DNA from 4 places in the Streptosporangium roseum DSM 43021 genome. Region 1 is predicted to be linked to each of the others. Evidence: riboswitches for the same ligand, from Rfam matches in the RefSeq annotation. Region 1 holds a riboswitch; each other region holds the start of a gene.
What was found. A riboswitch is a leader RNA that binds a small molecule or an ion and turns the genes downstream of it on or off. The one in region 1 is predicted to bind cobalamin.
Positions count from the first base shown of each region.

Region 2: it holds a riboswitch for cobalamin, as region 1 does, so the genes downstream of both, SROS_RS30275 (ribonucleoside-diphosphate reductase subunit alpha) here and cobN (cobaltochelatase subunit CobN) in region 1, are expected to answer to the same signal.
Region 3: it holds a riboswitch for cobalamin, as region 1 does, so the genes downstream of both, metE (5-methyltetrahydropteroyltriglutamate--homocysteine S-methyltransferase) here and cobN (cobaltochelatase subunit CobN) in region 1, are expected to answer to the same signal.
Region 4: it holds a riboswitch for cobalamin, as region 1 does, so the genes downstream of both, SROS_RS48745 (ABC transporter substrate-binding protein) here and cobN (cobaltochelatase subunit CobN) in region 1, are expected to answer to the same signal.

Region 1 covers NC_013595.1:6,121,584-6,128,740, forward strand. The annotation lists gene SROS_RS26940 (hypothetical protein) at 1-466, opposite strand, end outside; gene cobN (cobaltochelatase subunit CobN) at 604-4,227, opposite strand; cobalamin riboswitch at 4,342-4,530, opposite strand; gene SROS_RS26950 (sulfite reductase subunit beta) at 4,555-5,976, shown strand; gene SROS_RS26955 (precorrin-8X methylmutase) at 5,973-6,599, shown strand; gene SROS_RS26960 (RNA-guided endonuclease InsQ/TnpB family protein) at 6,721-7,157, opposite strand, start outside.
Region 2 covers NC_013595.1:6,872,485-6,879,641, forward strand. The annotation lists gene SROS_RS30260 (pentapeptide repeat-containing protein) at 1-534, shown strand, start outside; gene SROS_RS30265 (mechanosensitive ion channel family protein) at 531-1,628, opposite strand; gene SROS_RS30270 (ribonucleotide-diphosphate reductase subunit beta) at 1,688-2,683, opposite strand; gene SROS_RS30275 (ribonucleoside-diphosphate reductase subunit alpha) at 2,709-4,904, opposite strand; cobalamin riboswitch at 5,103-5,303, opposite strand; gene SROS_RS30285 (Bug family tripartite tricarboxylate transporter substrate binding protein) at 5,302-6,330, opposite strand; gene glmS (glutamine--fructose-6-phosphate transaminase (isomerizing)) at 6,431-7,157, opposite strand, start outside.
Region 3 covers NC_013595.1:7,965,570-7,972,726, forward strand. The annotation lists gene SROS_RS34760 (ABC transporter permease) at 1-518, opposite strand, end outside; gene SROS_RS34765 (daunorubicin resistance protein DrrA family ABC transporter ATP-binding protein) at 511-1,461, opposite strand; gene SROS_RS34770 (TetR/AcrR family transcriptional regulator) at 1,527-2,270, shown strand; gene SROS_RS34775 (GNAT family N-acetyltransferase) at 2,520-3,161, shown strand; cobalamin riboswitch at 3,233-3,444, shown strand; gene metE (5-methyltetrahydropteroyltriglutamate--homocysteine S-methyltransferase) at 3,538-5,754, shown strand; gene SROS_RS34785 (selenium-binding protein SBP56-related protein) at 6,093-7,157, shown strand, end outside.
Region 4 covers NC_013595.1:5,578,394-5,585,550, forward strand. The annotation lists gene SROS_RS24425 (acyl-CoA-like ligand-binding transcription factor) at 1-346, shown strand, start outside; gene SROS_RS24430 (MDR family MFS transporter) at 456-2,024, shown strand; gene SROS_RS24435 (TioE family transcriptional regulator) at 2,245-2,928, opposite strand; gene SROS_RS24440 (erythromycin esterase family protein) at 3,020-4,186, shown strand; cobalamin riboswitch at 4,377-4,574, shown strand; gene SROS_RS48745 (ABC transporter substrate-binding protein) at 4,734-5,729, shown strand; gene SROS_RS24450 (FecCD family ABC transporter permease) at 5,726-6,802, shown strand; gene SROS_RS24455 (heme ABC transporter ATP-binding protein) at 6,808-7,157, shown strand, end outside.

The DNA of each region.
Region 1 (7,157 bases):
CGCCCTCCAGCCGGTCCCGGGTGACGAACTCCAGCCCGATCGAGTCCGCGCCGAGTTTGGGCTTGATCACATACTCGGCCGCGTCGGGCAGGCGGCCGATGTCCTCCGGGCGGTCGACGGTCGCGATGACCGGGTATCCCTCGGAGACCAGATCGAGCAGGTACTGCTTGCCGACCTGGTCCGCCTTGCCCGTCAGCTGGGTGTAGACACGCGTGCCGCTCTTCAGCGCCCGGTCACGGAAGGCCGTGTACTGGGCCGCGTACTGCAGCACGGGCCCGCTGTTGCGGACCACGACCATGTCGAAGGCGTCCATCAGCGCGGCCGCGTCCAGCGGGTGACACAGGGCGACGTCGAAGTCCTCGCGGAGCCGGGAGGTCAGGAAGATGTCCTCGTCGCAGTATCGGCGCCCCCGCGCCTGGTAGGCCAGATCGGTGACGTACAGGACACTGGGCTGGGCGGGCGGCAACGTCTCTCCTCGAAGGTCGGTATGCCGTCAAACTACCCGCCTCCTCCGCGAGGCGCCCGCGGGCCCCGGCCGTGGCCGGGACCGCGAGTGGCCGCCCCGCGGGCCCGCCCCGGCGTGAGCGGGACGGGCCCGCGGGGTCAGGCGCCCTCTTCGAGGTCCCCCTCCGACTTGAGGTAGACCTCCTGGAGGCCACGCAGGATGTCGGGGTCGGGGTGCTCCCACATTCCCCGGTCCGCCGCCTCCAGCAGGCGTTCGGCGATGCCGTGCAGCGCCCACGGGTTGGACCTGGCCAGGAAGTCCTGGTTCTCCGGGTCCAGCACGTAGGTCGCGGCCAGCTTGTCGTACATCCAGTCGGCGACCACTCCGGTGGTGGCGTCGTAGCCGAACAGGTAGTCGACGGTGGCGGCGAGCTCGAAGGCCCCCTTGTAGCCGTGCCTGCGCATGGCGGCCAGCCAGCGGGGGTTGACCACCCGGGCGCGGAAGATCCTGGAGGTCTCCTCCGAGAGCGTCCGGGTGCGGACCGCGTCCGGGCGGGTGCTGTCGCCGATGTAGGCCGCCGGCGCCTTCCCCGTGAGAGCGCGGACGGTGGCGATCATGCCTCCGTGGTACTGGAAGTAGTCGTCGGAGTCGGCGATGTCGTGCTCGCGGGTGTCGACGTTCTTGGCCGCCACCGCGATCCGCCGGTAGGCCGTCTCCATGTCCTCCCGGGCCGGGACCCCGTCGACGCCCCGGCCGTAGGCGAAGCCGCCCCACACCGCGTAGACCTCGGCGAGGTCGGCGTCGTCGCGCCAGTTGCGGCTGTCGATGAGCGGCAGCAGCCCGGCGCCGTAGGCCCCCGGCCGGGAGCCGAAGATCCGCATGGTGGCCCTGCGCTCGTCCCCGTGGCTCGCGCTGTCGGCCAGCACATGCGCCCGGACGTAGTTCTGCTCCTCGGGCTCCTCCAGCCCGGCGGCCAGCCGTACCGCGTCGTCCAGCATGGCCACCACGTGCGGGAAGGCGTCCCGGAAGAACCCGCTGATCCGGACCGTGACGTCCACGCGCGGGCGTCCCAGCTCCCCGGCGGGGATCGGCTCCAGCCCGGTGACCCGCCGCGACGCCTCGTCCCACACCGGCCGCACACCGAGCAGGGCCAGCACCTCGGCCACGTCGTCGCCCGCGGTGCGCATGGCGCTGGTCCCCCACACCGACAGCCCGACCGAGCGCGGCCAGTCGCCGGTGTCGGCCCGGTAGCGCTCCAGGAGGGAGTCGGCCATCGCCTGCCCGGTCTCCCAGGCGAGCCTGCTCGGCACCGCCTTGGGGTCGACCGAGTAGAAGTTGCGGCCGGTGGGCAGCACGTTGATCAGCCCGCGCAGCGGCGACCCGCTCGGTCCCGCCGGGACGTAACCGCCGTCGAGGGCGTGCAGGATCGCGTCGATCTCGTCGGTGGTCCGCGCCAGCCGGGGCACGACCTCGGCCGCCGCGAACCGCAGGATCCGCTCCACCATCCCGAGGTCCGCCACCGCGGCGGTCCTCGGCTCCGCCCCGGCGCCCAGGACGGCCTCGGTCGCGCCGGCGGCGGCCGCCGGGTCCCAGGCCCGCTCCTCCATGGCCTCGACCAGCGCTCGGGCGAGGGTCTCGGCCTCGTCGGTGCCGATCCGGCCCGCCGTGCCGTCCTCGGCCAGACCCAGGGCTTCGCGGAGCCCCGAGAGGGCCTCGCCGCCCGCCCACATCTGGCGGGCGCGGAGCATCGCGAGCACCAGGTCGACGCGGGTCGCGCCCTCCGGGGCGGCGCCCAGCACGTGGAGGCCGTCGCGGATCTGGACGTCCTTGACCTCGCACAGCCAGCCGTCGATGTGCAGCAGGAAGTCGTCGAACTCGGCGTCGTGCGGGCGGTCCTCGATACCCAGGTCGTGGTCGAGCCGGGCGGCCTGGATCAGGGTCCAGATCTGGGCGCGGATCGCGGGGAGCTTCGCCGGGTCCATCGCGGCGATGGAGGCGTGCTCGTCGAGAAGCTGCTCCAGCCGGGCCATGTCCCCGTAGGTGTCGGCGCGGGCCATCGGCGGGACGAGGTGGTCGACCAGGGTGGCGTGAGCCCGGCGCTTGGCCTGGGTGCCCTCACCGGGGTCGTTGACCAGGAACGGGTAGATCAGCGGCAGGTCGCCGAGTGCGGCGTCGGGGCCGCAGGAGGCCGACAGCCCGGCGGACTTCCCGGGCAGCCACTCCAGGTTGCCGTGCTTGCCCACGTGCACCACGGCGTGCGCGCCGAAGCCGTCGGCCAGCCAGCGGTAGGCCGCCAGGTAGTGGTGGCTGGGCGGCAGGTCGGGGTCGTGGTAGATCGCGATGGGGTTCTCGCCGAAGCCGCGGGGCGGCTGCACCATGACCACGACGTTCCCGGCGCGCAGCGCGGCCAGCACGATCTCGCCGTCCGGGTCGTGCGACCTGTCCACGAACAGCTCGCCCGGCGCGGGGCCCCAGTGCCGCTCCATCCCGTCGCGCAGGTCCTGCGGCAGCGTGCCGTACCACTCGGCGTACCGGCCCGCGGCGATGCGCACCGGGTTGCCGGAGAGCTGCTCCTCGGTGAGCCACTCCTGGTCCTGCCCGCCCGCCGCGATCAGCGCGTGGATCAGCGCGTCGCCGTCCTGCTCGGTCACGCCCGGCAGCTCGCCCTCGGCGCCGATGTCGTAGCCGCGCTCGCGCAGTACGGCCAGCAGCCTGACGAGGCTCGCGGGGGTGTCCAGGCCGACGGCGTTGCCGATGCGGGAGTGCTTGGTGGGATAGGCCGACAGCATCAGCACGATCCGCCGCTCGCCGGCCGGGATGTGCCGGAGCACGGCGTGCCGTACCGCGATGCCCGCCACCCGGGAGGCCCGCTCGGGGTCGGCCGCGTAGACGGTCAGCCCGTCCTCGTCGATCTCCTTGAAGGAGAAGGGCACCGTGATGATCCGGCCGTCGAACTCGGGGATCGCGACCTGGGTGGCCGCGTCGAGCGGGGACAGGCCGTCGTCGTTCGCCTCCCACGACGCCCTGCTGCTCGTCAGGCACAGCCCCTGCAGGATCGGCACGTCCAGCGCGGCGAGCGCGCCGACGTCCCAGGCCTCGTCGTCCCCGCCGGCCGACGCGGTGGCCGGGCGGGTGCCGCCGGCCGCGAGCACGGTCACCACCAGGGCGTCGACCGTACCGAGGACCTCCAGCAGGCCGGGTTCCGCGCTGCGCAGGGAGGCGCAGTAGACGGGCAGCGCCCGGCCGCCGGCGTCCTCGATCGCCGAGCAGAGGGTCTCGACGAACGCGGTGTTCCCGGCGACGTGGTGGGCCCGGTAGTAGAGCACCCCGATGACCGGCCCGTCCTCACGGCGCGCCGCGCGCTCCAGCAGGCCCCAGCCGGGGGTGGGGGCGGGCGCGGCGAACCCGTGTCCGGTCAGCAGCAGGGTGTCGGACAGGAACCGGTGGAGCTCGGTGAGGTTTGCCGGGCCGCCGTGGGCGAGGTAGGCGTGCGCCTCGGCGCAGACCCCGCCGGGCACGGTGGACAGCTCCATCAGCTCGGCGTCGGGCGCCTGCTCGCCGCCGAGGACGACGACGGGCCGGGGCCCGGCGAGCAGGGCGTCCAGGCCCTCCTCCCAGGCGCGGCGCCCGCCGAGCAGCCGGACGACGACCAGGTCGGCGCCGTCCAGCAGGGGCGGCAGGTCGTCGGCGGTGAGCCGGGCGGGGTTGCCCAGCCGGTAGTCCGCGCCGCTCGCGCGGGCGCTGAGCAGGTCGGTGTCGGAGGTCGAGAGCAGGAGGATCACGCGCCACACCCCTGCGGGAACGGCGCGGTACGGCTCAGCGGGGCCACGGAATGGCAGGGGAACGGCGAAAAGCGCACGGAGCTTCCTCCCTCGGGGTCCTCGCCCCGGGTCGTCGTCGGCTACGACGGCTGGAGTCTCCTGGCTCCCGGATCGGTGCTCCCCCCAGCCTTCCCGTCCGTCGCCGGACAGTGGCCTGGGTGGGGTTCGCTCCCCGGTTACAGTGGCGGGACCGCGCCGGATTCACACCGGCTTCCTCCCTTGCCGTCGCCATCGATGAGACTACGGCAGTCCCGTTCCTTGCAAGAAACTGGCGTTAACATCCTCTGCGTGGTCATTGGCGACTTTTCCGGACGATCGCGACTCGACGCATGTCCCGGGGCGCTCCAGGTGCACGCCGCGGCCGACGGCGGCCTGGCGCGCGTCCGCGTTCCCGGCGGCCGGTTGACGGTCCCCCAGCTACGCGAGCTCGCCGGCGCCGCCGCCACCTGGGGGACCGGCGTCATCGAGCTGACCTCCCGCGCCAACGTCCAGGTGCGCGGGCTCGGCGAGGAGACCGGATTCGCGGCGCGCATGGCGGAGGCGGGGCTGCTGCCCTCGCTCACCCACGAGCGGATCCGCAACGTCCTCGCCTCCCCGCTGACCGGCTGCGACGCGAGAGGGGTGCTCGACGTCGGCCCGCTGGTCGCCGATCTGGACCGCCGGCTGTGCGCCCGGCCCGTCCTCGCCGGCCTGCCGGGACGTTTCCTGTTCGCCCTCGACGACGGCCGGGGCGACGTGGCCTGGCTCGGCCCCGACGCCGGGATCCTGCCGGACGGGACGGGCGAGGCCGCCCTGATCCTCGCGGGCGCCGACAGCGGCCTGCGCGTGCCCGTGACCTCCGCGGTCACCGCCCTGCTCGCCGCCGCCGAGGCGTTCCTGGCCGAGCTGACCGCCCGGGAGACGCACGCCTGGCGGATCAGCGAGCTGAGCGACGGCGCGGAGCTGGTCGCGGCCCGGGTCCGCGCCGCGCTGGACACCGGGTCCGCCGGCCCGGTACGGCTCCGCCCGCCCGCGGAGCCGTACCGGGCCGGGCGGCCGTCCACGGCGGGAGAGCCGGTGGGCGCCGTCGGCCAGCCCGACGGCCGGGTGGCCCTCGGCGTCGCGGTACCGCTGGGACGGCTGACCTCCGCCCAGGCCGAGCTCCTCGCCGACCTGGCCTCCCACGGCGAGGTACGGCTGACGCCGTGGCGGGGCGTGGTCCTGCCCGGCCTGGCACGCGCCGGGCTGCTGCGGGCGGCCGCCCGGCTGGCGGAGGCCGGCCTGGTCACCGACCCCGGCTCCCCGTGGATCGGCGTGACGGCCTGCGCCGGACGTCCCGGCTGCGCCAAGTCCCTGGCCGACGTGCGGGCCGACGCGGCCCGCGCCACCGTCTCCCACCGGGGCGGCGGGACGGCCGCCACCACCGGAGCCGGCCCCGGGGCACCGATCGGGAGCGACGCCCCGGACGGAACCGGGCCCGGGAGCCGGGCGGAGCCGGAGGGCGGCACGCCCCGGGCCGTCGCCCCGCATGTGGCGGATTCACCGCGCACCGGTACGCTCCCCGTGCACTGGGCGGGCTGCGAGAGGCGCTGCGGCCGCCCCAGAGGGCGGGTCGCGGACGTGGTCGCCACCGGCGACGGCTACCGCGTCGACCTGGACGGCCAGAGCCTGACCTGTGCGGACATCGAAGAGACCACGGCCGCGGTGGCGGCCGCCAGAGGGGAAACGTGATCGACTACGTCCGCGACGGCGCGGAGATCTACCGCCGTTCCTTCGCCACCATCCGCGCCGAGACCGATCTGCGCGGCCTGCCCCCGGACGTCGCCCAGGTGGCGGTCCGCATGATCCACGCCTGCGGGATGGTCGACCTGGTCACCGACCTCGGGTGGTCGCCCGGCGTCGTGGCGTCGGCGCGCGCGGCCCTGCGCGCGGGCGCGCCGGTGCTGTGCGACGCGATGATGGTCGCCTCCGGGGTGACCCGCCGCCGCCTGCCCGCCGGCAACGAGGTGATCTGCACGCTGGGCGAGCCGGGCGTGCCGGAGCTCGCCGGACGGCTGGGCACCACCCGCAGCGCCGCCGCGCTGGAGCTGTGGCGCGAGCGGCTGGAGGGCTCCGTGGTCGCGATCGGCAACGCGCCGACCGCGCTGTTCCGGCTGCTGGAGATGGTCGAGGAGGGTGCCGGCCGGCCGGCCGCCGTGCTCGGGATCCCGGTCGGCTTCATCGGCGCCGCCGAGTCCAAGCAGGCCCTCGCCGAGCATCCGGCGGGCCTGGAGTACCTGGTCGTGCACGGGCGCCGGGGTGGAAGCGCGATGACCGCCGCCGCGGTCAACGCCATCGCGAGTGAGGACGATTGACTTCCTCCCCACGGCTGAAGCCGGGGGAATCCCACCCTCACAGGTCGGATTTCCTGCTTCACCGCCAGCAGCCCGCCAGGAGGAATCTCCCTTGAGGTCTTACACCGGCTCCACAGGCGTTTCACCTCTCCGCCAGCCCGGCGGCGAGAATGTTCTTCGCGGCGTTCACATCCCGATCATGGGTCGCGCCACAAGCCGCGCACACCCACTCCCGCACCTCCAACGGCATGGCCGCAGCGACCGCGCCGCACGCCGAGCAGAGCTTGGAGGAGGGAAACCAGCGGTCGACGACCACCAGTTCCCGGCCGTACCAGGCCGCTTTGTACTCCAGCATGGTCCGCACCTGCCGCCAGGAGGCGTCCGAGACGGCGCGGGCCAGGCGGCGGTTCCTCACCAGGTTGCGGACGGTGAGGTCCTCGATCGCGATCACTTGGTTCTCGCGGACGATCGAGGTGGTGAGCTTGTGCAGGTGGTCACGCCTGCGGTCGGTGATCCGGGCGTGCACCCGCGCGACCCGCACCTTCGCCTTGGCCCGATTGCTGGAGCCCTTCTCCTTGC
Region 2 (7,157 bases), 750 kb from region 1:
CTGACCTACGAGTCGCTGCGGGGCCACTGGACGGTGGCCGAACGGCTGGACTGGCTCCGCCGGGACCCGGAGGGCTACAAGCCGCAGCCGTACGAGCAGCTCGCCTCCTGGTTCCGCCGGATTGGCCACGAGCCGGACGCCCGCCGGGTGCTGCTGGCCAAGCAGCGCCGGCGCCGCGGCACCCTCAAACCCACCGGCAGGGTCTGGGGCCGGCTGCTCGACTTCGTCGTCGGCTACGGCTACCGCCCCTGGCTGGCCGGGCTCTGGGTGGCGGTGCTGCTGACCCTGGGCACCGCGGTCTTCGGCGCCGTGCGCCCGGCGCAGATCGACCCGGACGAGGTGCGGAGCTTCCAGCCCTTCGTCTACACGCTGGACCTGCTCGTCCCGGTGAGCGTCTTCGAGCAGCGGGGGGCGTGGGAGCCGGTCGGCTGGACCCAGTGGCTGGCCTGGACCCTGGTCGCCTCCGGCTGGATCCTGGCCACCGCCCTGATCGCCGGAGCCGCCCGGGTGCTGCGCCCCAGCGGGAACTCCTAGTACCGGGCCGTCCCGGCCTGGTGTCCCGCCGCCCCGGACTGGTGCTCCACCGCCCCGAACCGGGACAGCGGAGCCCCCTCCTCCATCACCCGGAAGCGGGGCAGCGACTCGGGATACTTGTCCCGGACGAACTTCACCATGTGCTCGCGGATGTCGCACTTGAGGTCCCAGGCGCTGGGTGAGTCGGCGGCGCTCATCAGGGCGCGCAGCTCCAGCAGGCCGCCGGGAAGGGTGTCGGTGACCTGGAGGACCCAGTCCTTCTGGTCCCACAGCGGGTGCTCGCGCAGGGCGCGGTAGAGCTCGGCCCGGAGCTCCTCCACCGGGACCGACCAGTCCAGCCGGAGGAACACCGCGCCGATCACCCGGCTGCCGTGCCGGGTCCAGTTCTCGAACGGGTTGGTGGTGAAGTAGGAGACCGGCAGCACCAGCCTGCGTTCGTCCCACAGGCGCAGCACCACGTAGGTGAGGGTGAGCTCCTCGATCCGGCCCCACTCCTCCTCCACCACCACGACGTCGTCCAGCCGGAGCGCGTCGCTGAAGGCCAGCTGCAGCCCCGCGAGCAGGTTGCCCAGGGTGGACTGGGCCGCGATGCCGACGACGACGCCGGCGATCCCGGCCGAGGCCAGCAGCCCGGCGCCGAGCGCGCGCACCTGCGGGAAGGTGAAGAGCATCGCGCCCATCGCCAGCACGATGACCACCGCCGTGGCCACCCGGCGGACCAGGGTGATCTGGGTGCGGATCCTGCGGGCCCGCCGGTTGCGCTCGCCCTGGACGACGACCAGCCGCTCCAGCACCACGTCGGTGACGGCGTAGGCGGCCTGGATGACCAGCCAGGTGACACATCCGATCATGGTCAGGCTGAGTATCCGGTCGATCGCGTCGTCGACCTGCCCCTCGGCCATGCCCGGCCGGTAGAGCGTGTTGGCGGTCACCACGACCGCCGTGGCGAACCCCGGCCAGGTGCAGCGGCGCACGAGCGGAGCGGCGAGAACCCACTTCTCGCCGATCAGCCGCCACCGCAACGCCCTCCGCACCATCTCCACGCAGGCTGCGGCGGCCAACATGGAAGCGAGCAGGATGATCCATCTGGACACTGACGGCGTCCCCCCTTGTCGTCCGTTACAGACGAGGTGCCCGGGGATTCACCGCATAATCAGAACGCCTCGTCGAAAGACACATTCCCCTCAACAGCTACCTGATAGGCAGAAACACGCCGTTCGAAGAAGTTTGCCAACTCCTGCACGTCCTGCAGCTCCATGAACGCGAACGGGTTGGCGGTGCCGTACCGGACGGGGAACCGGAGCCGGACCAGGCGCTGGTCGGCCACGTACTCCAGGTACTGGCGCATCTGCTCCACGTTCATCCCGGACATGCCGTCGCCGCACAGATCGGCCGCGAAGGCGAGCTCGGCCTCCACCGCCTCCTCGATCATCTGGGTCACCTGCGCGCCGAGCTTGTCGTCGAACAGGTCCGGCTCCTCGGCCCGCACGGTGTCCACCACGCTGAAGGCGAACTCCATGTGCATGGACTCGTCGCGGAAGACCCAGTTGGTCCCGGTGGCCAGGCCGCTCAGCAGGCCCCTGGAGCGGAACCAGTAGACGTAGGCGAAGGCGCCGTAGAAGAACAGCCCCTCGATGCACGCGGCGAAGCAGATCAGGTTGAGCAGGAACGCCCGCCGGTCCTCCCGCGACTCCAGCCGGTCCAGCCCGCCGAGCGAGTCGATCCACCGGAAGCAGAACTCGGCCTTGTTCCGGATCGAGGGGATGTGCTCGACCGCGGCGAAGGCCTTGACCCGCTCGTCGTGGTCGGGCAGGTAGGTGTCCAGCAGGGTCAGGTAGAACTGGACGTGCACGGCCTCCTCGAAGAGCTGCCTGCTGAGGTAGAGCCGCGCCTCGGGGGCGTTGACGTGCTGGTAGAGGTTGAGCACGAGGTTGTTGGCCACGATCGAGTCGCCGGTCGCGAAGAACGCGACGAGGCGGTTGATCAGGTGGCGCTCCTCCGGCGTCATCCTGGCCAGGTCCGCCAGGTCGGAGTTGAGGTCCACCTCCTCGACGGTCCAGGTGTTGCGGATCGCGGCCCGGTAGCGCTCGTAGAACTCCGGATACCGCATGGGCCGCAGCGTGAGGTCCATGCCAGGGTCGAGCAACATCAGGGAAAGCCTTTCGGGGAAGCGGCTACTGGCAGGCGTCGCAGTACTCGGGGTTCTCCAGGGAGCACGCGACGGCCTCGGGATCGGGCACGGCCTGGGCCACGGTGGTCTGCGCGATCCGGGTCGCCGGCCGCGAGCGCAGGTAGTAGGTGGTCTTGAGGCCGGACTTCCACGCGTAGGCGTACATCGAGGAGAGCTTGCCGATGGTCGGCGTGGCCATGAAGAGGTTCAGCGACTGCGACTGGTCGATGTACGGCGTGCGCGCCGCGGCCAGGTCGATCAGCGCCTTCTGCGGCAGCTCCCAGGCGGTCCGGTAGAGGGACTTGAGGTCCTCCGGCATGCCGGGGACGTCCTGGACGGAGCCGTCGGCCCGCTTGATCGCGTCCCGGATCTGCGGGGTCCACAGGCCCCGGGCCTGCAGGTCGCGGACCAGGTAGCGGTTGACCTGGAGGAACTCTCCCGACAGGGTCTCGCGCTTGAAGATGTTGGAGACCTGGGGCTCGATGCACTCGTAGCAGCCGGCGATGGAGGCGATGGTGGCCGTGGGCGCGATCGCGATCATCAGTGAGTTGCGGAGACCGGTCTCGGCGATCCTGTCCCTGAGCGCCGCCCACTCCGGCGACCGCGCGGCCCCGTAGTGGTCGGGATGGAGCACGCCGGCGGCGGCCCGGGTGTCGTCGTAGGAGGGGTGACGGCCCCGCTCGACGGCCAGGTCGGAGGAGGTGGCGTAGGCCGCCAGCGCGATCTCCTCGGAGATCCGGGTGGACAGCTCCAGAGCCTGCGGGGAGTCGAACGGCAGCCGCAGCGCGAAGAGCACGTCCGCCAGGCCCATCACGCCCAGGCCGATCGGCCGCCACTTCCTGTTCGCGGTCCCGGCCTCGGGCGTCGGGTAGAAGCCCAGGTCGATGGTCCGGTCCAGGAACCGTACGGCGGTGCGGACCGTGCGGCGCAGCCGCGTCCAGTCGACGTCCCGGCCGTCCAGGTGGGCGGCGAGGTTGATCGAGCCGAGGTTGCAGACGGCCGTCTCGGCGTCGTTGGTGACCTCGAGGATCTCGGTGCAGAGGTTCGACAGGTGGATGACGTTCTCGGGCCGGGCCGTCTGGTTGGAGGTCCGGTTGGCCGCGTCCTTGAAGGTCATCCAGCCGTTGCCGGTCTGGGCGAGGGTCCGCATCATCCGGCCGTACAGCGACCGGGCCGGGATCTGCTTGACGTAGCGGCCCTCGGCCTCGGCGGCCCGGTAGGCCTCCTCGAACGCGGCGCCGTACAGGTCGGTGAGGTGCGGGACCTCCTTGGGGTCGAACAGCGACCACACGCCGTCGGCCTCGACCCGGCGCATGAACTCGTCGGGGATCCAGTTGGCCAGGTTCAGGTTGTGGGTGCGGCGGGCCTCCTCGCCGGTGTTGTCGCGCAGTTCGAGGAACTCCTCGACGTCGGCGTGCCAGGACTCCAGGTAGACGCAGGCCGCGCCCTTGCGGCGGCCGCCCTGGTTGACCGCGGCGACGCTGGAGTCCAGCGTGCGCAGCCACGGCACGATGCCGTTGGAGTGGCCGTTGGTGCCCCGGATCAGCGAGCCGCGCGAGCGCACCCGGGTCCAGGCGATGCCGATCCCCCCGGCGTACTTCGACAGCCGCGCGACCTGCCCGTAGCGCTCGTAGATCGCCTCCAGCTCGTCGCGGGGCGAGTCGAGCAGGAAGCAGGAGGAGAGCTGGGGCCTGCGCGAGCCGGAGTTGAACAGGGTGGGCGAGCTGGGCAGGTAGGACAGGGTGGACATGAGCGCGTACAGCTCGGCCGCCTCTTCGACCGTCTCCGACAGGCCGCAGGCCACCCGGAGGAAGAAGTGCTGCGGGCGCTCCAGGACCTGGCGGGTCCGCGGGTGGCGCAGCAGGTAGCGGTCGTAGACCGTGCGCAGCCCGAAGTACTCGAACCGGTCGTCGGCGTCCTGCGCCACCAGTGCGTCCAGCTCCGCGGCGTGGGCGGCCACGAAGGCGGCCAGCCCGTCCTGGACGAGCCCGGCCGCGTGGGTGGCGGCGACGGACTCGGAGAAGGCCCGGACCCCGTGCCCGGCCGCCTCGTCGGCGATCAGCTCCGCCAGCAGGCCGGCGGCGATCCTGGAGTTCTCCGGATCGGTGATCACCCGGGCGGCGGCCTCCTCGATGGCCAACCGGCGGTCGGCCGGGCCGTCGCCGGTCTTCTTGGAGACGTCGACCAAGGTCTGTGTCACGTGCTACCCCTCGCGCGCTCGAATTCCCCGTACGGCTCTCACCGGAAGGGCGCACGCGACCGAGAGCGGTCCCGGGCATGCCGGACCGCCTCATCCGCGGGCCCTCCCTCGAGGCCCTGGACAGCTTGCGTGGTCGAGTCCGCCTCGCCCGGCACGCCTCGGGCCGCTCCACGCGTCCCAGGTGCCCGGTCCGGCTCCCTCTTCCACACGTCACCGGCAGGTTTTCGGACTCACGGGCGCCTCGCACACGCCTACTGGCCGTCGCTTCCCAGGCAAACTGCGCCCAGTGCTCTCATGACGGCGGTCGTTCCCGTTCACCGCTGCGGGGCAGTCCCGGAATCTCACCGGGTTCCCTCTTGCCTCGCCCCCGAAGGGCGAACCAGCAACGAGCAGGATCCTACATGTAGGGCCGCTGGACGCAACTACCCCAACAGCTTGTGGCGAAAGTGCTCAGCAGCCCGAGCTCGTTGAGCACTTCCCGGGTGCGGCGGGTCTCGGTGGCGAGCCACTGCCGGAAGTCGTCCCCGCTCAGGTAGACCCGGTTCCAGCCGTTGGCCGCGCAGATGGCCCGCCAGCGGGACGAGGCGTCGACGCGGTCGCACAGGGCGACGGCCACGTCCCTGTCCTCGGAGCTCATGCCGCGAGGGCCGAGCACGCCGCACCAGTCGGTGTACTCCAGGCGGACGTCCAGCTCCATCAGCGTCGGGGCGTCGATCCCGTCGATCCGCTCGGCGGAGGAGACCACCAGCGGACGCAGGCGGCCCTCGGCGATCTCGGGCACGAAGGAGCGGGCCGAGCCCAGCAGCGCGGCCACCCGGCCGTCGTGGAGCGCCTGGGCGGCCTCGGCCCCGCTGGAGTAGCCGGCGTAGTCCAGCAGCCGGGTGTCCACACCGAGACACTTGCCGATCATGCCGTAGAGCACATGGTCGGAGCCGCCCTCCATCCGGCCGCCCACCGCCAGCCCGGCCGGGTCGCGGCGGAGCGCCGCGGCGAAGTCCTCGAAGGCGCGCAGGCGGGAGCCCGCCGGGACGACCAGGGCCGCCCAGTCGCCGACCATGCGGGCCAGGGGGGTGGTGGACTCCACCACGGAGGCGGCGTTGGCGATCTCCGCCCCCGCCACCATCGGCATCCCGGTCAGGAGCAGCCTGCCCTCGCGGGTGAAGGGCTCGCGGGCGGCGGCGAACGCCCCCAGCGCGGCGGCGCCCAGGCCGCCCGGATAGTTGCTCACCTCGGCCGCCCGCGCCAGCCTGTCCCCGGTCAGGACCGAGGCCAGCGCACGCGCGGCCCGGTCCCAGCCCTGCCCGCGCTCGGCGGGCGCGACGACGGTCAGCCGGCCCGCCGGCGGCAGGCGGGAGCCTCCCGCTCCACCGCAGCCGCCGGCGACCATGACCCCCAGGGCGAGCACAAAGAACCGCCTACGGTGCATAAGCGCCCCTTTCCCCAAGAACCTCCAATACTCTAGGTTATCGACACATCACTTTCTGTCGTACATTGGGGGGTCTTACCGCCATCCGGTAGGAGTCGGCTTATTCCACCGTGACGCTCTTAGCCAGGTTGCGAGGCTTGTCCACGTCACGCTCCAGCGCCACGGCGGCGTGGTAGGCCAGGAGCTGGAGCGGGATCGACAGCAGGATCGGGTCCAGCTCCGTCTCGTTCCTGGGCACCACGACGCAGTCGTCGGCCAGCTTGGGGTCGGCCGTACGGTGGCCCACCATGAGCACCCGGCCGCCGCGCGCGCGGATCTCGCCCAGCGTGGTGAGGTTCTTGTCCAGCAGCTCGTCGTCGGGGACGATCGCCACGGTCGGCATCTCCGGGCCGATCAGCGCCAGCGGCCCGTGCTTGAGCTCGCTGGCCGGGTAGGCCTCGGCGTGCACGTAGGAGATCTCCTTGAGCTTCTGCGCGCCCTCGCGCGCCACCGGGTAGCCCCGGACCCGGCCGACGAACATCATGCTCGGCGAGTCGGCGTACTTGCGCGCGAGCTCCTTGATCTGCGGCTCCAGCGCGAGGATCTCCTTGATCTGGCCGGGCAGCCTGCGCAGGCCCTCGCAGATGCGGCGGCCGTCGGCCGGGGACAGGTCGCGCACCCGGCCCAGGTGCAGCGCCAGCAGCGCGAAGGCCACCGCGGTCGAGGTGAACGCCTTCGTGCTCGCCACCGAGACCTCCGGGCCGGCGTGCAGGTAGACACCGCCGTCGCACTCGCGGGCGATGGCGCTGCCGACGGTGTTGACGATGCCGAGCACCCGGCCGCCCTTG
Region 3 (7,157 bases), 1.8 Mb from region 1:
AAGGACACGAAGAAGGCGAAGCCGCTGGCCGCCTCGGGCGTCTTGGCCAGCAGGCCGACCGCCGCGCCGATCCACGAGACGGCCAGGACGTAGGCCAGCAGGATCGCGACGGCGGCGAGCCAGCCGCCGGCCGCGGCCTCGGGGCGGAAGCCGATGGCCAGGGCCACGGCGAAGACGATGGTGGACGCGGCCAGGTTGCGGACCATGGAGGCGGCGACATGGCCGGCGAGGATCGCGGTGCCGCCGACGTCCATCGAGCGGAAGCGGTCGACGATGCCGCCGCTCATGTCGCCCGAGACGCTCATGGCGGTGGTTCCCGCACCGAATCCCGCGCAGATGACCAGGATGCCCGGCACCACGTACTGGATATAGCCGCCGCCGGGGTCGATGGCTCCGCCGAAGAGGTAGACGAAGCAGAGCATCAGCATCACCGGCAGGGCCAGCGCGGTGATGAGCGCGTCGATGTTGCGCGCGCTCAGGCGGATGGAGCGGGCGGCCATCGTCAGGGCGTCAGGCATGGCTGGGTTCCTTGGCGCTCGGGTGACCGGTCAGGGCCAGGAAGACGTCGTCGAGGCTGGCGCTGTGCACGGCGAAGCGCTCGACCAGGCGGCTCTCGGGGTCCACGGCGTCCAGCAGCGCGCGCACGTCGTGCGCCTTCCCGGTCGTCGGCACCCCGAGCAGCAGCCGGGAGGGGTCGCGGCGGGCGATTCCCGGGCCGAGCCGGGCCGCGACGTGCTCGTAGGCCTGGGCGTCGGCCAGCGTGAGGTCGAGCCGCTCCCCCGCCGTCTGCTGCTTGAGCTCGGCCGCGGTGCCCTCGGCGACGATCCGGCCGCCGTCGATGAGGGCGATGCGATCGGCGAGCCGGTCGGCTTCCTCCAGGTACTGCGTGGTGAGGAAGACCGTCACGCCCGATCCGGCCAGCTCGGCGACGATCGTCCAGAGGTCCATGCGGCTGCGCGGGTCGAGGCCGGTCGTGGGCTCGTCCAGGAAGAGCACCGACGGCTCGGCGACCAGCGAGGCCGCCAGGTCCAGGCGGCGCCGCATGCCACCGGAGTACGTCGAGACGCGCCGGCCGGCCGCCTCGGTCAGCTCGAAGCGCTGGAGCAGTTCGGCCGTGCGGCTGCGCGCTCCGGCCCGGTTCAGGCCGGACAGCCGGGCCATCATGCGGAGGTTCTCGACGCCGGTCTGCTGCTCGTCGAGGGCCGCGTACTGGCCGGTCAGGCTGATGCCGCGGCGTACCCGCGAGCGCTCGGCGACCACGTCGTGGCCGGCTACCCGCGCCCGGCCCGCGTCGGCCTTCAGCAGGGTGGCGAGGATCCTGACCGTGGTCGTCTTGCCCGCGCCGTTGGGGCCGAGCAGGGCGAAGACGCTCCCGCCGCGCACGGTGATGTCGACGCCCCGCAACACCCTGACGTCGCCGTATGACTTCATGAGGCCTCTCGCCTCGATGGCATGCGTCATGACCGCCTCTCTTCTGCGTATGGCATACGCGTTATTGCGTAGACCATACACGCTAGACTGCCGGAATGGACAGCGAGAGCGGCGAGGCGTTCCCTGCGAGCATCGAGGCGGCCTGGGGCCTGCGCGAACGTCCCCACAAAGGACCGAAGCGCGGACTGACCCTGGAGCGCATCGTCTCCGCGGCCGTGAAGGTCGCCGACGAGAACGGCCTCGACGCGGTCTCGATGAGCCGCGTGGGCAACGAGCTGGGCAGCTCGACCATGGCGCTCTACCGCTACCTCGCCACCAAGGACGAGCTGCTCACGCTGATGCTGGACGCCGCCGTCGGCCCACCGCCGCCGCTGCCCGAAGGCCTCGGCTGGCGGCGAGGCCTGGAGTCGTGGGCCACCTCGATGCGCGCGGCGATCCTGGCCCACCCCTGGACGGTCCACCTGCTGATGCCCAAGGGGCCGCCCGCCACCCCCAACCAGCTCGCCTGGCTCGACCAGTTCCTGCAGATCCTCCAGGACACCGGCCTGCCCGCGAACGCCAAGCTCGCCACCCAGCTGCTGATCAGCGGGCACGTGTGGAGCCACGTGAGCATCACCGCGGCGATCACGCTCGACACCGAGCCCGGCAGCCTGCGGCGCTGGAGCGAGTACGAACCGTTCCTGCGGCGGGTGAGCGGCGGAGGCCGCCTGCCCGGGCTACGCGCCGCGCTCGACGAGGGCGCCTTCGGCGACGACCCGGGAGCTCCCGACGATCACTTCGCCTTCGGCCTGGAACGCGCGCTGGACGGCGTCGAGGCACACATCCGCTCTCTCGGCTGACGTGGCCCGGCGGCGTGAAGGGCCCGGCCAGGCCGGTGATCTCCAGCAGCCGCGCCACCAGCGGAGGAACGCCGGACACGACCGGCGTGCGACAGCGGGCCCCGGCCCGCAGCCTGCCCGCCACCAGGGCCGACGGATTCCCTCTCGGGGGTGTCGCAGGGACTGGGCGACACGGTGAATACCCTGCGGACACTTGAAAACGTACGACATACGCAGAATCGTGTATGTTGCACGCAGAAGGGAGGGCGCATGGAAGCCCGCATGTTCGCCGAGACCGACCGCACCCAGCTGCGCGCGCTGTTCAGCCGCGCCGGCGAGGGCGCACCCACAGCCTCGCTGTGGGGACATGAGGAGTCCGAGGCGGCCATCTATCTCCACCCCTACATGGACCTCGAGCCGAGCTCGCTGTTCGTCGCCTCGGTCGACGGCGCTCTGGTCGGCTACCTGGCAGGCTGCCTCGACAGCGCGGCCTTCCCCAGCGAGGGTGAGCGCATCGAGAACGCCATCAGGAAGTACCGGCTCTTCTTCCGGCGCGGTCCCGCGACCTTCTTCGCGCGCAGCCTGGCCGACCTGACGGTGTCGAAAGTACGGCGCAGGCCCACCGCAGGCGACTTCACCGACGCGCGGTGGCCGTCGCACCTGCACATCAACGTGGCCCCCGAGGCGCGCGGGACCGGCGCCGCCGACGCCCTGATGGCGCTGTGGCTCGACCGGCTGAAGGCGGCCGGCTCCCCCGGCTGCCACCTTCAGACGCTGGCCGAGAACACCCGGGCGGTGCGGTTCTTCGAGCGCGCCGGGTTCGCCACGCACGGCCCGACGCCGCTGGTGCCCGGCCTCCGATACGAGGGCAGGGGGGTTCACCAGCAGACGATGGTCAAAAACCTCCACTGAGGGCGACGGTTGCGGCTGAATATCGGCTCCCCGATCCGGTGCCACCGGCCGAAGCTTTCGCCGGGGGCGGGTTATGCTGCCGGTGCGGCTGGTTCGCCGCTCCCTCACCGGAGCGGCGAGGCAACAGGGAACCCGGTGCGATTCCGGGACTGCCCCGCAGCGGTGAGTGGGAACGACCGCCGTCACACGAGCACTGGGTGAGCGATCACCTGGGAAGCGACGGCCAGTAGGAACGCGCACGACGCCCACGAGTCCGAATACCTGCCACCGTCCGCGCGCCGACCGGCGCGCGGTGAGTCCATGGCCTCGCGGGAGGGCCGGGGGGACCTCCCCTCGTCATGCCCGCGAAGCCGGGTTCCACGAGGGAAAAGGACCCATGACAGACCAACGCACCACCGTCCTCGGCTACCCCCGGATCGGCCCCGACCGGGAGCTGAAGAAGGCCGTGGAGGCCTACTGGGCGGGCCGTCTCGACGCCGCCGGGCTGGAACAGGCCGGCCGCGAGCTGCGCGAGCGCACCTGGAGCGAGCTGCGCGACGCCGGGCTGAGCGACATCCCCTCCAACACCTTCTCCTTCTACGACCAGATGCTCGACACCAGCGTCATGGTCGGCGCCGTCCCCGCCCGCTTCGCCGAGCTCGACGGCCTCGACCGCTACTTCGCCATGGCACGCGGCGCCCAGGGAACCGCCCCCCTGGAGATGACCAAGTGGTTCGACACCAACTACCACTACCTCGTGCCGGAGGTGGGCCCGCAGACGCGGTTCCGGCTGACCTGGGACAAGCCTCTGGCGGAGTACGGCCAGGCCAGGGAGCTGGGGATCGAGACCAGGCCGGTGCTGGTCGGCCCGCTCACCTACCTGCTGCTGGCCAAGTCCGCCGACCCCGCCTTCGCTCCGCTGCGGCTCCTGGACGACCTGCTCGACGTCTACGCCGAGCTGCTGGAGCGGCTGGCCACCGCCGGGGTCACCGAGGTCCAGCTCGACGAGCCGGCACTGGCCGCGGACCGGTCGGCGGAGGAGCTGAAGGCGCTCGCCCGCGCCTACGAGCACCTGGGCGGGCTCAGCCACCGCCCGCGGCTGCTGGTCGCCACCTACTTCGGCGAGATCGGTGCAGCGCTCCCCGTGCTGGCCGCGACCCGCGTCGAGGCCGTCGGCCTGGACTTCGTCGCCGGTCCAGGCAACCTGGCGGCGGTGGCCTCCACTCCCGGGATGGCGGCCAAGTCCGTGGTGGCGGGGGTGGTGAACGGCCGTAACGTCTGGCGGACCGAGCTGCCCGCCGCGCTGTCCACCTGCGCGGCCCTGCTCGGGCTGGCCGGGGAGGTGGTGATCTCCACCTCCTGCTCGCTGATGCACGTCCCCCTCGACGTGGAGCGGGAGACGGCGGTGCCGGAGGGGCTGGCGTTCGCCAGGCAGAAGGTGGCGGAGGTCGTGGCGATCGGCCGCGCGATGCGGGAGGGACCCGGCGCGGTCGTGCCCGCCGTACCGGTGAGGGCTCCGGTGGACGGGCGGATGCGGGCCCGGCTGGAGGCGCTGGGCGAGGGGACGGCGCGGGCCGCTCACGCGGAGCGGGCGGTGATCCAGCGCGCGTCGCTGGGACTGCCGCCGCTGCCCACGACCACGATCGGCTCGTTCCCGCAGACGGACGCGGTACGGCGGGCCCGCGCCGATCTCCGGGAGGGCCGGACCGACCGGGCCGGATACGAGGCGGCGATGCGGGCCGAGATCGACTCGGTGATCGCGCTGCAGGAGGACATCGGGCTGGACGTGCTGGTCCACGGCGAGCCCGAGCGCAACGACATGGTCCAGTACTTCGCCGAGCAGCTCGACGGCTACGCGGCCACCGAGCACGGCTGGGTGCAGTCGTACGGCACCCGGTGCGTCCGGCCGCCCATCCTGTTCGGGGACGTGGCCAGGCCGGAGCCGATGACGGTGGGCTGGGCCGTCTACGCCCAGTCCCGGACCGGCAGGCCGGTCAAGGGCATGCTGACCGGACCGGTGACCATGCTGGCCTGGTCGTTCGTCCGGGAGGACCAGCCGCTGTCCGAGACCGCGCGGCAGGTGGCGCTGGCGCTGCGGGACGAGATCCGCGACCTGGAGGCGGCGGGAATCCGGATCATCCAGGTCGACGAGCCCGCGCTGCGGGAGCTGCTGCCACTCCGGGCGGCCGGGCACGCCGCCTACCTGGCGTGGGCGGTCGCCGCGTTCCGGCTGGCGACCTCGGGGGTGTCGGACTCCACGCAGATCCACACGCACATGTGCTATTCGGAGTTCGGCGAGATCATCGGCGCCATCGGCGACCTGGACGCGGACGTGACCAGCGTCGAGGCGGCCAGGTCCGGGATGGAGCTGCTGGAGGACCTGCGCGCCGCCGGGTACACCCGCGGGATCGGGCCGGGCGTCTACGACATCCACTCCCCCCGGGTGCCGGAGACCGGCGAGATCGAGCGGGCGCTCCGGCTGGCGGTCCGGGCGGTCGAGCCGGAGCGGCTCTGGGTCAACCCCGACTGCGGGCTGAAGACCCGGGGCTATGCCGAGACCGAGGCGAGCCTGCGGAACATGGTGGCCGCGGCCCGGAAGGTCCGCGCGCTGTAGCCCGGAAGGTGCGCGCGCCGTAGCCGTAGAAAGCACCGCCCGCACCGCTCCGAGCAGCTGCGAGCGCTGCGGGCGCTCGAAGCAGTGCGGGCGCCGACGGCCGTGAGGGGTCGCGGGACCGTGCGCGCGGGAGTCCCGCCCGCGCGCACGGTTCCGCATCGGCACAAGATGGCGCCCGAACTCACCGGCCCGGGTGTCCCGGCCCCCGCCTGCCCGGACGACTCGCCGGGGGTGCCCGCCCGTTCCCCGGCCGCGCCGGTTACGTAAAATGACCCCTAGACAGCGGAGAGTTTTCCTACAACATTAGTGGGATATTGATCTCGGCCCAGGAGTCCGCCATGGCACTCATCCAGCCCGATCCCACCTTCTACCCGTCCGCCCGCGAGGCCATGCTGGCCCCCCGGGAAGAGCTCGCCTATGTGGCCTTACTCGACACCGCCGGCGATGGGCGTCCCGACGGGCTCGCCACGATCGACCTGTCCGACGGGTCGATCGTCAACGTGCACGACATGTCCGTCCCTGGTGACGAGCTCCACCATTTCGGATGGAACGTCTGCAGCGCGGCCCTGTGCCCGTACGCCCCGCACCCGCACGTCGAGCGGCGTTACCTGGTCCTGCCAGGCCTGCGGTCCAGCAGGATCTACATCTTCGACGTCAAGGACGACCCCTGGCATCCCAAGCTCGTCAAGACGATCGAGCCTGAGACGATCTTCGAGAAGACCGGCTACAGCCGCCCGCACACCGTCCACTGCGGCACCGACGCGATCTACGTCAGCGCGCTCGGCAACGTGGACGGCGACGCGCCGGGCGGGGTGTTCACGCTCGACCACGACACCTTCGAGCCCAAGGGCCGCTGGGAGGCGGACCGGGGGACGCAGGAGCTGCACTACGACTTCTGGTGGCATCTCGGCCACGACACGATGATCAGCAGTGAGTGGGGCACACCGAACCAGATCGAGCCGGGGCCCTCGCTGGACCTGCTGGTCGGCCGGGAGTACGGCCACAAGCTGCACGTCTGGGACCTGTCCAAGCGCAGGCACCTGCAGGAGATCGACCTGGGCGACCAGCACCAGATGGCCCTGGAGCTGCGTCCCGCCCACGACCCGACCAAGACCTACGGCTTCGTCAACACCGTGATCAGCGTCGAGGACCTGTCGGCCAATATCTTCACCTGGTACCTGGAGGACGGGGTCTGGAAGGCCCGCAAGACCATCACCATCCCGGCCGAGCCGGCCCCGGCCGATCTGCTGCCGGCGCCGCTCAAGCAGTTCGGCGCGGTTCCGCCGCTGGTCAGCGACATCTCGCTGACCCTTGACGACCGGATCCTGCTGGTCTCCTGCTGGGGCACGGGCGAGCTCAAGGCCTACGACGTCTCCGACCCGTTCGCCCCCCGGGAGACCGGC
Region 4 (7,157 bases), 540 kb from region 1:
GGTCCTGGAGGCGCTGCGGCTGATGTCGCGGGTCGAGGCTGAGCGCGTCCAGGAGCAGCGCGAGCAATGGCTACTGCGGCTGAAGGTGTTCGAGCAGAACCCATCGCTGCTCCCACGGCTGGTCACCAGCGGCAGCGAGACCGAACACGCCGTGACAGCCGCCGTCGCCCGCCGGGCCGGTATCGAGCTGGGCACGAGCGGCTATCCCGAGCTTGCGACCGCGGTGGCCATGGCGGCCTTCCGGGTGGCGATGATCCGCTGGAGCGCCGCGGACGGCCGCCCGGAGCTGGCCGACCTGGTCGACGAGGCCTTCGCCCAGCTCGCCGCGGGCCTGCCCAATCCGTGACCGCTCCGATCACCGTCTCTTTTCGACCGTCCCCGTGAACATTTTCGTTGATCCGGCGCCCGCAGGAGTCCTGGGGAGCGCCGACCCCCACCCGAGAAATTGAGGAAAGATGACAACCGCCAGCACGCAGCCCGAGGCTGCGGCGCCCACGTCCAGGAGGAAGGTCCTGCAGGCGCTGTCGGGGCTGATGGTGGGCATGTTCGTGTCCATCCTGGCCTCGACCGTCGTGGCCAACGCCCTGCCACGCATCATCACCGACCTGCAGGGCACGCAGACCGTCTACACCTGGATCGTCACCGCGGAACTGCTGGCCATGACGGCCACCGTGCCGCTCTGGGGCAAGATGGCCGACCTGTACAACAAGAAGCTGCTGATCCAGCTCTCGCTGGGACTGTTCGTGGCGGGCTCGCTGATCGCGGGCCTCACCCCGAACGTGGAGATCCTCATCGTCAGCCGCGTCGTCCAGGGTGTCGGCGCCGGTGGCATGACCGCGCTGGCCATGGTCGTGATGGCCGCCATGATCCCACCGCGTGAGCTCGGCCGTTACGCCGGCATCTTCGGCGCCGTGTTCGGCGTCGGCACCGTGGCGGGCCCGCTCATCGGCGGCGTGCTCGTGGACACCTCCTGGCTCGGCTGGCGCTGGTGTTTCCTCATCGGCGTGCCGTTCACGATCCTGGCCATCATCCTGCTGCAGCGCACCCTCGACCTGCCGGTGGTCCGCAAGGAGGTCAAGGTCGACTACCTGGGCGCCCTGCTCATCACGGTGGGCGTGTCCACCCTGCTGATCTGGTCGTCGCTGGCGGGCAACCAGTTCGCGTGGGGCTCCTGGCAGACCGCCGCGCTCGTCGGTGGCGGCGTGCTCATCCTTGCGGTGGCCGTCTGGGTGGAGTCGCGGGCCGCCGAGCCGATCATCCCTCTGTCCATCTTCAGGAACCGCACCGTCGCCCTGGCCACCGTGGCCAGCGTGCTGGTCGGCGTGGCCATGTTCGGCGGCACGGTCTTCCTGTCGCAGTACTTCCAGGTGGCGCTCGGCAAGTCGCCGACGGTCGCCGGACTGATGAGCCTGCCGATGGTGTTCGGCCTGCTGATCTCCTCCACCGTGGCGGGGCAGCTCATCACCAAGTGGGGCCGCTGGAAGGGCTTCCTGGTGGCCGGTGGTGTCGTCATGCTCGGCGGGATGGGCCTGCTCAGCACCATCGACGGCCAGACCGGCACGGTGCTGCTCGGCGTCTACATGGCGGTGCTCGGCATCGGCGTGGGCATGCTCATGCAGAACCTGGTCCTCGCCGCCCAGAACGACGTGCCCGCCCACGACCTGGGCGCCACCACCTCGATGCTGACCTTCTTCCGCAGCATGGGCGGCGCGGTCGGCGTCAGTGCGCTGGGCGCGGTGCTGGCCAACCGGATCACCACTCTCATGACGGAGAAGCTCGGCCCGATGGCCGCCGGCGGGGGCGGCGACAGCCACGCCGTACCCGACATCTCCAAACTGCCCGCTCCCGTCGTCCGCGTCATCCAGGACGTGTACGCGACCGCCACCGCCGACCTGTTCCTCATCGGGGTGCCACTCACCGCGCTCGCGCTGGTGGCTGTCCTGTTCATCAAGGAGAAGCCGCTCAACACGCTGTCGGGCGAGGAACGCCTGGCTCAGGAACGCGCCACGGCCGCCGGTCACTGAACGGCTCCCGACCGCAACTACGCGCAGCTCGACGGCGTCCACGTGAGCAGACCCGGCCTTCCCGGGCGACGGTCACCCGCGACACCGACGCCGTCGGCATCACTCCGGCCATCCGAACCGCACCGTGGCCGTGTACCCGCGCGGCCGCCTGTCCGGTGCCCCCGGCAACATGGTTTCCTTCCGTGGCCATGCCGTTTCCTGTGGTGGGCGTGACTCGGCCTCAGGGTTCGCGGGCGCGGAGGTAGGCGTCCAGGTCGGCGGCGCCCTGGAGCATGGCGCGGCCCCGGGCGGACAGGCGGGCCTGCCAGTCGCGCAGGGTCGACTCCAGCGGGGCGACGCCTCCGGCGGAGCGGACCTGGGCGATCAGCGGGGCGATCTGCTCCAGCAGGTAGCCGCCCCGCCTGAGCTGGTGGGCCAGCCGGACGTCCCGTACGTCGGCCGCGCTGTAGACCCGGTAGCCCGTCTGCGGATCGCGGCGCGGCCGGACCAGCCCGGCGTTCTCCCATTTGCGCAGGGTGGCAGTGCGGATGCCGAGCCTCATGGCCAGGGGGCCGATGAACGTGTCGCCGCGCTCCTGCGGCACGGGCGCCAGATCGCGGAGCGCGGCTTCGACGGCCTGAAGGGTGCGGCGGTCGTCGAGGAGCCGGCTGTGGCTCTCGTCGATGAGCCGCAGCGCGTCTTCGGTGGCGGCCCGGTTGACCGCCTGCATGATCGACGTGGCCGCCTGGTGACCGTGCCCGGGCACGAGGGCGAGGAACGCGCGCAGGGCTTGCGCGTGCAGCGGCGTATAGGTGCGATAGCCGTGGACGGTGCGTTCGGCGGCGGGCAGGATGCCGGCGTCCTCGTAGTTCCTGATCGCCTGGGTGGACAGGCCGTGCTCGCGCGCCAGGTCCACTGGCCTCATGGGTGCATCACCGATTGAAGGTTAGTCGTGATAAAAGCGGGGATTTCCACGGCAAAGTTTACACCGAATGTTCAACGATACCGTTGAAGGCATGGATATCAAGGACATGGCCCGGCCGTTCGATGGCACGGGCATCTCGGCCTTCCTCCGGTCGCTTCCCGCCAAGCCCCTGCTGCTCGGCCTGGGCGAGGCCAGGCACTTCGTGGAGGAACTGGGCGACCTGCGCAACGAGATCTTCCGGCATCTGGTCGAGCACGAGGGCTACCGGTCGTTCGCCATCGAGAGCGACTGTCTCATGGGCCTCGTGGTCGACGACTACGTCACGACGGGTACGGGCACGCTCGACGACGTCATGGAACGCGGCTTCAGCCACGACTTCGGCACGTCCCCGGCCAACCGCGACCTCGTACGCTGGATGCGCGCGTACAACGAGGAGCATGACGAAAAGCTCCGGTTCTTCGGCTTCGACGGTCCGCTGGAGTATTGGGCCGAGAGCCCGCGCCAGGCGCTCACCGCCCTCTACGCCCTCCTCGACGGCCCGCTCCCCTGCACCATGGAAACCCTCGACGCGCTGCTCGGCCCGGACGGCCGGTGGACGGACGAGGCCACGGTCATGGACCCGTCCCGGTCGATCGGCCAGTCCGCCGACGCCCAGCGGCTGCGGCTGCTCGCCGACGACCTGGTGGCACTGCTCGACACTCAGGTGCCGCGGCTGAGCGCGGAGGACAGGGAGCGGGCGGAGCTGTACGGGCGCACCGCCGTCGGCCTGCTCCGCTACCACCACTGGATGGCCGACACGTCCCCGGCCCGGATAGCCAAGCTGTCGGGCCTGCGGGACGCGATGATGGCCGCCAACCTGCGTGCCGTCGCCGAGCGCGGCCCGGCCCTGGTCTTCTCCAGCAACCTCCACCTGCAGCGGAACAAGAGCTTCATGCTGCTCGGCGACCAGCCGCTGGAGTGGTGGAGCGCGGGGGCGATCACCGGAGCGCACCTGGGCGACCGGTACGCCTTCCTGGCCTCAGCCCTCGGCACGGTCGGCGACGACACCCCGCCCCCCGACACCGTCGAGGGCATCCTGTCCACGCTCCCGTGGGACCACTCTCTCATCGACGCCCGCCGCCTGGCCGAGGCCACCACGGAGCCCGCCCAGCGCATCTCCCACGATTTCGCCTATTTCCCGCTGGACCCGGCCCAGCTCGACATGATCGACGGCGTCGTCTTCCTCAAGCAGGCTGTCAGGCTGAAAAAGCTGGGTTGACAGGCGCGTGCGTGTCAGGCCATGCGTGACACGCACGCGCATCAACCACACCATTGGTGCGGTGGGGCGTCTCGGCCCTGTACCGCTTGATCAGCGCCGGCGCGGTCATCATCGGCGTGTGTGGTGTTGGGCGAGCCGAACCCCAGCGCCTTCAGAATCTGGACCGGTCTCGACGGTGCCGTATCCGCTTTTTGCCGTTGATGGATGGTGTGCGAGCATGGTCGGCGTTGGCGAGCGCGGAACGAGGAAGCCGGTGTGAATCCGGCGCGGTCCCGCCACTGTGATCGGCGAGCGAATCCCGAATCAGCCACTGCCCGCGTGCGGGTGGGAAGGCCGGGACGAGTGTTGACCCGAGAGCCAGGAGACTCACGCGGTCGCCTCCTCAGAGAAATTGGGGCGGATTTCCCCAAGAGAGGAACGGTGATCGCCATGCCGCGCATCTGGCATGAGGGCCTTCGGGATGCCCGCGACACGAGCTTCTTTTGAAGATCCGGCTCCTCGCCCATCCCGCTCATCGGGCTCAGCCCGTGAGTGAAAGGACCTGTTCATGACGGGCCGACGCTCGCTTCCCTTCCTCTCACTTCTCATACCCGCCTTGCTGGTGGCCGGCTGTGGAACCACCGGGCAGCCCACCGCCGGCCCCACGGCCGTCACGAGCCCGGCCGCCACCGGGTTTCCCCTCACCGTGACCAACTGCGGCGTGACCACCACCTTCCAGAAACCGCCGCAGCGGGCGGTGACACTCAACCAGCACGTCACCGAGATCATGCTCGCTCTCGGGCTGGAGAAGTCGATGGCCGGGACCGCTTTTCTCGACGACGAGATCCCTCCCGCCTACGAGAGCGCCTATCGGGGGATCAAGGTGCTCGCCGAGGAGTACCCCTCCTACGAGGCGCTGCTGTCGGCCGAGCCCGACTTCGTCTACGGCGGATTCACCAGCGCCTTCGACGACAAGGAAGGACGCAGCCGGGCCGTCCTGGCCAAGGCCGGGATCAACTCCCACGTCAACATCGAAGCATGCCCGACCGGTCCGGTGACCATGACCCAGGTCGAGGACGAGATCCGGACGATCGGCAAGATCTTCGGCGTGTCCGACCGCGCCGAGCAGCAGATCACCACGGCGCGCGCCGTACTGGACGGCGTCAAGGCCAAGATCGACGGAGCCGAACCGGCCCGGGTGTTCGTCTACGACAGCGGAGACAAGACCGCATTCACCGCGGGCGGCGCCGGCATCGGCAACGAGATGATCAAACTGGCCGGTGGGACGAACCTGTTCGCCGACCTTCCCAAGTCCTTCGGAGACGTCTCCTTCGAGCAGGTCGCCGACCGAGCACCCGAGGTCATCGTCATCTACGACTACGGGGACAAGCCCGTGGAGGGCAAGAAGAAGTTCCTGCTCGCCAACCCGGCCCTCAAGGACGTGCCCGCGATCAAGAACCAGCGGTTCGCGGTGCTGCCGCTGTCGTCCACGGTGCTGGGCGTGCGGGTTCCCGCGGGCGTGGAGGCCCTGGCCCGTCAGATCCACCCGGACCGCTTCGCGTGACCCGGACCGCCCCGCCCGGGACGCCGGCCGCCACGACCGCCGGCGTCCGCGGGCGCGTGCCGTACGCGCTGGTCCTGGCGGTGCTCGCCGTCGCCGTGGTGGCGGCCGCCACAGCCGGGATCGCGGTCGGCTCGGTACGCCTGCCGTTCGGCGAGGTGTGGGCCATCCTGCTGCACCGGTTGTATGCGCCTCTGGCCGAGCCCACCTGGGCACCGGTCCGGGAGACGATCGTGATGGACGTCCGCGTCCCTCGCATCCTGCTGTGCGGCGTGGTGGGCGCGGGACTGTCGGTGTGCGGGATGGCCCTGCAGGCACTGGTGCGCAACCCGCTGGCCGACCCGATGCTGCTCGGGGTGTCCTCCGGCGCGACGGTCGGCGCGGTCGTCGTCATGGTGTTCAACATCTCGCTGCTCGGCGTGTTCTCGCTGCCGCTGGCCGCCTTCGCCGGCGCCTTCGCGGCGCTCGTGCTGGTCTACTTCCTGGCCCGCACCGGCGGGCGGATGACGACCGTACGGCTGGTGCTGTCCGGGGTCGCCACCGCCGAGGTCCTCTCGGCGGTGGCCAGCTACCTCATCGTCACGTCCAACGACCCGCACAAGGCCGACGCGGCGCTACGCTGGATGCTGGGCGGCCTGGCCGGCACCACCTGGGACCTCGTCTGGACCCCCGCCGCGGCGGTCCTGCTCGGCACCGGCGTACTACTGGGCCTCAGCCGCCCGCTCAACCTGCTGCTGGCCGGAGAGGAGGCAGCCGCCACCCTGGGGCTGAACGTGCACCGCTTCCGTGGCGCACTGTTCGCGCTGGTCGCCCTGATGATCGGCACGATCGTCGCGGTCAGTGGCTCGATCGGGTTCGTGGGGCTGATGCTGCCGCACGTGGTGCGCCTGCTGGTCGGCGCCGACCATCGGCGTGCGCTGCCCGCCGCCGCCCTGCTGGGCGCCGCCTTCCTGATCGCCGCCGACCTCGCCGCCCGCAGTGTGATCGCCCCCGAGGAGATTCCGATCGGCATCCTGACCGCCCTCACCGGAGGGCCCTTCTTCCTGTGGCTCATGCGGCGGAGGGCGGCCCGGTGATCCCGATGGACAGACCCGCGGCTCTGCACGTCGAAGGCGTCGGCGTCGTCGTCGGCGGCCGGGCCCTGGTGCGGGAGGTGTCGCTGGAGGTCGCGCCGGGTGAGATGGTCGCGCTCGTCGGACCCAACGGCGCCGGCAAGTCGACCCTGCTCCGTACCCTCTACCGGGCGCTGCGCCCCACGTCGGGGCAGGTGACGCTGGACGGAGAGGACGTCTGGCGGATGACCGGCAGGCGGCTGGCCCGGCGGCTGGCCGCCGTCCTGCAGGAGGCGCCCGGCGAGTTCGAGCTGACCGTGTACGACGTGGTCGCCATGGGCCGCACCCCCTACAAGCGGGCGTTCCAGGGCGACGATGC